2 regions of the Neobacillus sp. SM06 genome follow, and region 2 is predicted to be linked to the other one. Evidence: riboswitches for the same ligand, from Rfam matches in the RefSeq annotation. Region 2 holds a riboswitch; the other holds the start of a gene.
The links. Region 2 has a riboswitch for thiamine pyrophosphate ahead of thiC (phosphomethylpyrimidine synthase ThiC). Riboswitches for the same ligand answer to the same signal wherever they lie in the genome.
Positions count from the first base shown of each region.

Region 1: linked by a shared signal. The riboswitch ahead of tenI (thiazole tautomerase TenI) and the one ahead of thiC (phosphomethylpyrimidine synthase ThiC) in region 2 are both predicted to bind thiamine pyrophosphate.

Region 1 covers NZ_JBNWEO010000015.1:356,127-360,891, forward strand. Annotated here, with positions in the region: gene ACQYAD_RS11355 (DUF2062 domain-containing protein) at 1-354, opposite strand, end outside; gene ACQYAD_RS11360 (acetoacetate--CoA ligase) at 677-2,680, shown strand; TPP riboswitch at 2,829-2,937, shown strand; gene tenI (thiazole tautomerase TenI) at 3,053-3,691, shown strand; gene thiO (glycine oxidase ThiO) at 3,675-4,765, shown strand, end outside.
Region 2 covers NZ_JBNWEO010000011.1:9,901-14,003, forward strand. Annotated here, with positions in the region: gene ACQYAD_RS03340 (hypothetical protein) at 143-343, opposite strand; gene thiC (phosphomethylpyrimidine synthase ThiC) at 321-2,093, opposite strand; TPP riboswitch at 2,252-2,366, opposite strand; gene ACQYAD_RS03350 (H-type small acid-soluble spore protein) at 2,538-2,720, shown strand; gene tyrS (tyrosine--tRNA ligase) at 2,816-4,075, opposite strand.

The DNA of each region.
Region 1 (4,765 bases), on a different contig from region 2:
TTTTTGAAACGAGAAGGATGCTCCTTGACTATTAATTTTCACATTTACAGGATAAATTGCTTTGCCGATTGCTTTGGCTATCGGTAAAAGGATCACAGGAAGAAAGGTAAGTTTGCCAATAACGTTGCCAATGATTGCAGCAGGCAGTGAACCCTTTGCAAGCCGAACAAGTGGAATAAAGATAATATAGACTAGCGATGCTGTCGAAATCACCAGCATCTCCAGCCCAAATCCCAAAGCAAAACCGAGTGACACTTTTTTTGCTCCTCCGGGTGAACGAAGCAGTTTAATAAAATTTAATTTAAATGCTCTGCCAATCCGTTGCAAAAAATTGTGTTTTTTTCTTTTTTTCATCTGCAATTCCCCTCTTGAATGCGTTTTTCATCTATAACAATACCACTCCATTTCAGTTGTCCTCTTCTAAAATAACGGGAGTGTTGAACGATTCAGTTTATATTTTCATTATAACGAATGTTTCATGTTTCTACATTCTTATTGTTCCCTCTTATAGTTTTATTTTATAACGATGTTGCTTTTGTTTCATTAATAATTGATTGGAAAAATAAAAAATATTGATGAGGATTCCCACATTTTCTATAAAAAAAGGAAATTGCGAATTACAACGTGTATATGATGATAATAGATGCTTTTAAATGAAAGTGGAAGGGGGATGGATATGACCGCGGAAAGGATGGAAGGAAGATTATTATGGCAACCATCAAAAGAAATCCGGAAAAATGCCAATATGACAAAGTTTATGACATGGTTGAGGGAGATGCGCGGGCTTCATTTTGACACTTATGAAAAATTATGGGAATGGTCCGTTTCCGATATAGAAGGATTTTGGTCGGCAGTCTGGAGTTTTTTTGAAATAACGTCACATACACCTTATGAGGCAGTGCTTAGTGGACGAAAAATGCCGGGAGCACATTGGTTTGAAGGTGCTTCAGTAAATTATGCCGAGCATATTTTTCGATCTGAACGAACAGGACAACCGGCAGTGATTTATCAGTCGGAAATCCGCCCACAAGGCAAACTGGATTGGAGTGAACTGAAGAAAAACACCGCTGCCATTGCTCAATATTTTGTATCAGCGGGTGTAAAGCGTGGCGACCGAATCGCTGCATATGCGTCGAATATTCATGAAACCTTAACGGCCTTTTTGGCATGTGCAAGTATTGGGGCCGTTTGGTCAAGTTGTGCACCTGAATTCGGCTTGATGAGTGTGATCGATCGATTCAAGCAAATTGAACCGAAAATTTTGATTGTCGTTGACGGCTATCGCTACGGAGGAAAAGACTTTGATAGGGTTGAAATAGTAAAAAAGATTCAAGCCGAGCTTTCAACTTTGGAAGGAACCATTGTTATACCTTATCTCCATGAGCAGCCTTTATTAGACGGGCTTGCAAAAACGGTACTGTGGAGTGAACTAATTGAAAGACACAGAGGTGCTTCCCTTGCTTTTGAGCCCGTACCCTTTGAACATCCACTTTGGATATTGTACTCATCAGGAACAACCGGAAAGCCAAAACCGATTGTTCAAAGTCATGGGGGTATTTTGCTTGAACAATTAAAATTGGGAGCCTTGCAAAATGATTTAAAGGAAGACGACCGCTTTTTCTGGTATACCACTACCGGATGGATGATGTGGAATGTTGTTGTAAGCGCTTTACTTTCTGGTTCAACGGTTTTGCTGTATGATGGAAATCCGAGTTATCCAAATGAAGAAACGTTGTGGAAATTTGCTGAAGCTACAAAAATGACGGTGTTTGGAACAAGTGCAAGCTATATAACGGCCTGTATGAAATCTAGTGTGAATCCAAAAGAGAAATATAATCTTTCCCATTTAAGAAGCCTTGGTTCAACGGGTTCGCCGCTTCCTGTCAGCGGTTTTGAGTGGGTGTATGATCACGTGAAAGACGATATTTGGCTTTTTTCGACAAGCGGTGGAACCGATCTTTGTACAGCTTTTGTAGGGGGATCACCCCTGCTGCCTGTTTATGCCGGTGAATTGCAGGCAAGAGCGCTTGGTGCAGCGGTAAAAGCATTTTCCGAGGATGGTATCGAACAAATAGACGAGATTGGAGAGCTCGTGATCACTGAGCCAATGCCCTCCATGCCCATATATTTTTGGAATGATGAGAACAACGAGCGTTACAAAGCAAGTTATTTTGATGTTTATCCTGGTATTTGGCGTCATGGAGACTTTATAAAAATCACATCGAGAGGAAGCGCCATTATTTATGGCAGGTCGGATGCCACGATCAACCGCGGTGGGATCCGCATGGGTACGAGCGAAATTTACAGTTCCCTTGAAAACATCCCCGAAGTGCTCGACAGCCTTGTTGTTGAGATCCCAATTTCAAGTGGCCAATCGTACATGCCGCTATTTATTGTTTTAAAAGAGGGTGCCGAGCTCACGGAAGATGTGAAAAAAAGAGTGAATGGAGCCATTCGCCAAAGTGCATCGCCACGCTATGTTCCAAATGATATTTTTCGAGTACACGAGCTTCCGAAAACATTAAGCGGTAAAAAGCTAGAAGTCCCCATCAAAAAAATTTTAATGGGCACTGCTATCGAGCAAGCGGTTAATCTTGGTTCATTGGCAAATCCGGATGCCTTAAGCTACTTTGGTGAGTTTAAGGAAACACTAAGGAAAAATACTGAAAAAAATGGATGAATTGGACATTGATTTTAAATGAAAACTTAGTGAACAGCCCGATCCAAAACCATTAATGCAAATTTTTGAAAATTTCTATTGCTTTTTATTGACAATCTATTTCATGGTGCTAGTATAAAAGAAGAAGGAAAACAACTGAATACATGAACGGAACCGCTAGGGGTGCCCTTTTAAAGGGCTGAGATTGAAGTGCAACTTCGGGACTCTAAGAACCTGACCTGGATCATACCAGCGTAGGGAAGTGGGAAACAGGATTTTTTGGACGCTGCTAGAATCCATCTAACCACTTCTCCTGCATGGGAGAAGTGGTTTTTTGCTTTTTTAATCCTATTGTTATGATTTGTCAGCGAGTTTAAAAAGAGGTGATAATGAATTAAACATTGTGCAAAAGAACTTCATGTTGTGTCAAACGGGAAAATGCCGATCCCTCAGCTTGTCGAAATACTGGCGGATATTCACCCGTATGTTGCGAAATTTCATTTGCGTGAAAAACAAAAATCGGCTCGGGATTTATATCAAACAATGAACCTATTGACGAAATCCAATGTCCCCGTATCGAAAATCGTCCTAAACGACCGGGTGGATGTTGCGTTAGTGACAGGCGCAGCCGGTGTTCAATTAGCTTGGCATAGTTTGGATGTGTCAGTTGTTAAGGCCAATTTTCCTCGTTTGACGGTTGGTTGTTCCATTCACTCTATTGAAGAAGGAATAAAAGCGGAACAATCGAATGCTGATTATTTACTTTATGGACATATTTTTCCAAGCGGTTCCAAGCCGGGCCTAAAGCCAAAAGGGTTGGAGGAGTTAAAAAAAATAACTGGATTTCTGTCGGTCCCCGTCATTGCAATTGGCGGTATCCTTCCTGAAAATGCAAAGCAAGTTTTACAAGTGGGGGCAAAAGGCATTGCGGTTATGTCAGGGATTTTCGATGCACATGACCCTGTATCGGCTGTTAAAGCCTACAAAAATGAAATTGAAAATGGAGATGTAGAAAGTGGGAAAGGTTTTTGACGTAGCGATTGTTGGTGGGGGTGTAATCGGCTCTTCAATCGCCTATCAACTTGCAAAATCAGGGAAAAAAGTTGTGATTCTTGAAAAATCTTCATTAGCCTGCCAGGCTTCAAGTGCAGCCGCCGGCATGCTCGCTGCTCAAGCAGAAATTGAGCAAGACGGGCCGTTTTTTCAACTTGCTTTGAAAAGTCAGTCCATGTTTCCGCTCATTGCCAGCGAATTATTGGAGTATACGGGAATTGATATTGAGTTTGTCAATAAAGGGATGCTAAAAATTGCTGAAACTGAAGAAATGGCCGCTGCGTTAAAGAAGCAAGTTGCATTTCAACGAAGCTGGGATTCTAGCATTCAGTGGCTTGATTCAAAAGAATTGCAGCATATGGAGTCAAATTTAGCCCCAACGATCGTTGGTGCTATGTATCTTCCAAATGATGGTCATGTTCAGCCTGCAAAGTTATCGCTTGCTTTTGCAAAAGCAGCAGCCCATTTTGGTGCGGAAATCCGTGAAAATACTGAAGTAGTTTCCTTCGTTTATGAGAATGGCCGCATTGCAGGCGTTAAAACTTCCGAAGAAGAAATTCATTGTGAGCAGGTTGTTGTTGCTTCAGGCGCTTGGGCGGCCAAAATTTTGCGAGAGACTGGAATGGATCTTACAATTTATCCTGTAAAAGGTGAATGTTTTTCAGTAAAGCCTGAAAAGCCGTTGATCAATACCACTATTTTTTCCGACAAACGCTGTTATTTTGTTCCTAAAAGAAATGGCGAAGTTTACATTGGTGCCACAGTGGTTGAAAATACATTTGAAAACAATGTCACTGCCGGCGGAATTGCAACATTAATCGAAAGAGCGATGAAGATTGTCCCGCAAATAACCAATGCAAAATGGGAGCGGGTGTGGTCGGGTATCAGGCCGCAGACCGGTGATGGGATTCCATACATAGGTGAACATCCTGTTTGGAGTGGCTTATTTGTTGCCGCCGGACATTTCCGCAATGGAATTTTATTAAGTCCGCTGACAGGAATAGTAGTCGCCCAGCTACTAAATGGCAGTTTGCAAGATAACCAGTTTCTTAC
Region 2 (4,103 bases):
GGGGAGGTTTTGGGGGAGGTTTTCAATATAACCGCCTCAAGCCTTGAAAACACTAGGGTTTGTAGGACTATTGAGTTCTACTCTCGTTAAGAACCAACCAAAACCCCGCACCGCAAATGGTACGGGGTTTTTTTTTTTGGGATTAATAGTAGGTACTTTCGGATAAACCGCATTTTTGGCACACACGCATAACCGATGTTTCGACAAAAACATGCTTGCAGTTAGACTGGATCGTTTCGAGCTCCCCTTGCAATTGTTGGAGCTTTTTCTTTATTGCAAGGATTTCCTCTTTTAGTCTTTCGATTTCATTGGATTGCATTTTAGCGATAGATTCTTGATCCATCGTTAACAAACTCCTCTGCTTTTTGTTTCATTCCTTCTTGAATGGTTGCTTCATTTACCGGGTTCTCAACAGCCATCCCGCGAATATCGTGGGAAATTCGCATGGAACAAAATTTCGGACCGCACATGGAGCAAAAATGTGCTGTTTTGGCACCTTCAGCCGGCAAGGTTTCATCATGAAATTCTCTTGCCCGTTCAGGGTCAAGCGAAAGATTAAATTGATCATTCCATCTAAATTCAAATCGTGCTTTTGACAAAGCATTGTCCCTGATTTGGGCACCTGGATGACCTTTCGCCAAATCTGCAGCATGGGCAGCAATTTTATAGGTGATGACCCCTTCACGAACATCTTCTTTATTCGGCAAGCCAAGATGCTCTTTCGGGGTTACATAACAAAGCATTGCTGTTCCGAACCAGCCGATCATCGCCGCACCAATCGCTGATGTAATGTGGTCATAGCCTGGTGCGATATCGGTTGTTAAGGGCCCTAATGTATAAAACGGTGCTTCATCGCAAATTTCCATTTGCTTATCAACATTTTCTTTAATCATGTGCATTGGCACATGACCAGGACCTTCAATCATCACTTGAACATCCTGTTTCCAGGCGATTTTTGTTAATTCTCCCAATGTTTCAAGTTCGGCAAACTGCGCCTCATCATTAGCATCTGCAATACTGCCCGGGCGCAGACCATCACCGAGGGAAACTGAAATATCGTATTGCTTTAAAATTTCACAGATTTCTTCGAAGTGAGTATAGAGGAAATTTTCTTTATGATGGGCCAGGCACCATTGAGCCATGATGGAACCACCGCGCGAAACAATTCCCGTTGTCCTTGCAGCTGTTAATGGAATGTACCTTAGTAAAACACCGGCATGGATCGTAAAATAATCTACTCCTTGTTCCGCTTGTTCGATTAGCGTATCGCGATAAACTTCCCATGTTAAATCTTCTGCAATTCCATTGACTTTTTCAAGCGCCTGATAAATCGGCACCGTTCCGACCGGCACCGGGGAATTGCGAATAATCCATTCTCTTGTTGTGTGGATATTCTTTCCTGTCGATAAATCCATAATGGTATCAGCGCCCCAGCGGGTTGCCCAAGTCATTTTCTCGATTTCTTCATCAATAGAAGAACTGACAGCGGAGTTTCCGATGTTGGCATTGATTTTCACATGGAAATTTTTCCCTATAATCATTGGTTCGCTTTCCGGATGGTTAATATTTGCCGGAATAATCGCCCTGCCTCTGGCAACCTCCTTGCGGACAAATTCCGGATCCAAATTTTCCCGAATGGCGATAAACTCCATCTCTGGTGTAACTATTCCTTGTTTTGCATAATGCATTTGCGTAACATTGCGGCCAGGCTTTGCCCGTAAAGGTGTTTTATTGATCGTTGGAAATTGTTCGAGATTTGCTTTATTCTCACCTTCACGATATCCATTGTCACTCGCTTTGATTTCCCGTCCATGGTAGGCTTCAACATCACCGCGCTCTAAGATCCATTTTCCCCTTAATGCCGGCAGTCCTTGGCGAATATCAATGGTAAACTGCTCATCTGTGTAAGGCCCGCTTGTATCATACACACGTACTGGAGCATTTTCTTCTTCACCAAAAGAAGTGCGGGTTCGGCTAACGGAAATTTCTCTCATTGGCACTTGAATATCTTCTCTCGAACCTTGGATATACACCTTCTTACTCCCAGTAAATTGCGACTTCAATTCGATGTTCATTGCTTTTTCCTTTTGCATGTAACTTCCTCCTTAAAATATTGATTTGATCTGGAAGATACAGCATCGTTCATTCCGCGATAAACGAAAGAATTGAATGAAAACAAAAAAGGTTCTGTTTGCACAGAACCTGAGTCATCATCAAAAAAGTAGCAGCTTGCTGTAAAAGGCAACAGCCATTGCTTTAGTCACTACTTCCCTACGCTGGCATCATCCAGATCAGGTTCAAAGGGTCAAAGAATTTAGTGCCTTCTTTTCTCAGTCCGAGCATTACGGACTCCCCTAGTAGAAAGATAGAATAGTAATTTTGTTCTTTATTAAAATACCATACTTTTCAAAAAAATAAAAGGATTTCGTACTTGAATTGTACCCAACAGCGAATAATCTGCAAAAAAAATTAAATCCAGAATAGAGAAACATTTTGGAGCCATACTACTGATGGACAATAAAAAGGAGGAAAGAAATATGGACAAAAATCGGGCAAAACAGATTTTCGACTCCCCAAATATGATAAAAGTAACGTATGAAGGAAAACCGGTTTACATTCAGCATGTGAACGAAGATCATACAGCAAGGGTTTATCCCCTCGATCATCCAGACAAAGAACAAAACGTACCGGTTAGCAGTTTAGTTGAGCAAGGCCGTTAAAGAGCCATTGCAACGAACAATTTCATTTTAGCCATTAGAAAAGGCCATTTCGTGATGAATTTGGCCTTTTCTTTTTTACAAAAACGTATTCCTTTCTAATATTTAATTAGAAAATACTTCTTTTTCCCCCGGCGAATGATTGTAAATTGTCCTTCAATTCGGTCGCTTTCACCCAAAGTATAGGTCGGATCCGTTACCCGTTCCCCATTTACAGACACTGCTCCATTGCTAACATCTTCACGAGCCTGGCGCTTCGATGGAGAAATTTTGGCAGCTACCAGCACCTCAACAAGATTTACATCCATACCAGTCTTTACTTCAAATGAAGGCACATCCTTGAAACCTTGTTTAATCTCAGCAGCGGATAGCTCTTTTACATCACCACTGAACAGGGCGGCTGAAATTTTCATTGCTTGGTGAAGTGCTGCCTCGCCATGAATTTGCCGGGTCATTTCTTCTGCCAGCGTCTTTTGCGCTTTGCGAAGATGCGGCTCTTCTTGGACACTCTTTTCCAGTTGTTCAATCTCTTCATGGGAAAGGAACGTAAACAGCTTCAAATATTTCACCACATCAGCATCAGCGGTGTTGATCCAGAACTGATAAAACTCGTAAGGAGTCGTTTTTTCCGGATCAAGCCATACAGCTCCGCCCTCTGTTTTGCCAAATTTCGTTCCATCTGCTTTTGTGACAAGCGGAATGGTTAACCCATACGCTTTCGAACCTTCCGGATGCATTTTTCTGATCAGTTCCAGTCCGGATGTGATATTGCCCCATTGATCACTCCCGCCAATCTGGAGTTTACAATCATGATCCTCATACAAATGCAGAAAATCCATTGCCTGCAAAATGGTGTAGGTAAATTCCGTAAATGAAATCCCTGTTTCCAAACGCGATGCAATTGTGTCTTTCGCCAGCATATAATTGACCCCAATATGCTTGCCAATATCGCGTAAAAACGTAACGATATCCATGGAACCGGCCCAATCGTAATTATTCACCAGAATTGCGCCATTCTCGCCTTCAAACTCAAAAATGGCAGCAAGCTGTTTTTTAATTCCCTCAACATTTTGCTGAACCGTTTCCAGTGTTAACAGCTTTCGTTCTTCGCTTTTTCCACTCGGATCCCCAATCAGCCCGGTTGCCCCGCCGACAAGTACAATCGGACGGTGGCCATACATTTGAAACCTACGGAGTGTGAAAAAGGCAACTAAATGCCCGATATGCAAACTGTCGGCCGTTGGATCAACCCCACAATACAGCGAAATTTTTTCCTTTTTCAGGAGATCCTTCAAACTCTCCTCATCGGTTTGCTGATAAATAATCCCTCTCCATGCTAAATCCTGCAATAACTCCACGTCTGTCAACCTCCAATCAAAAATAAAA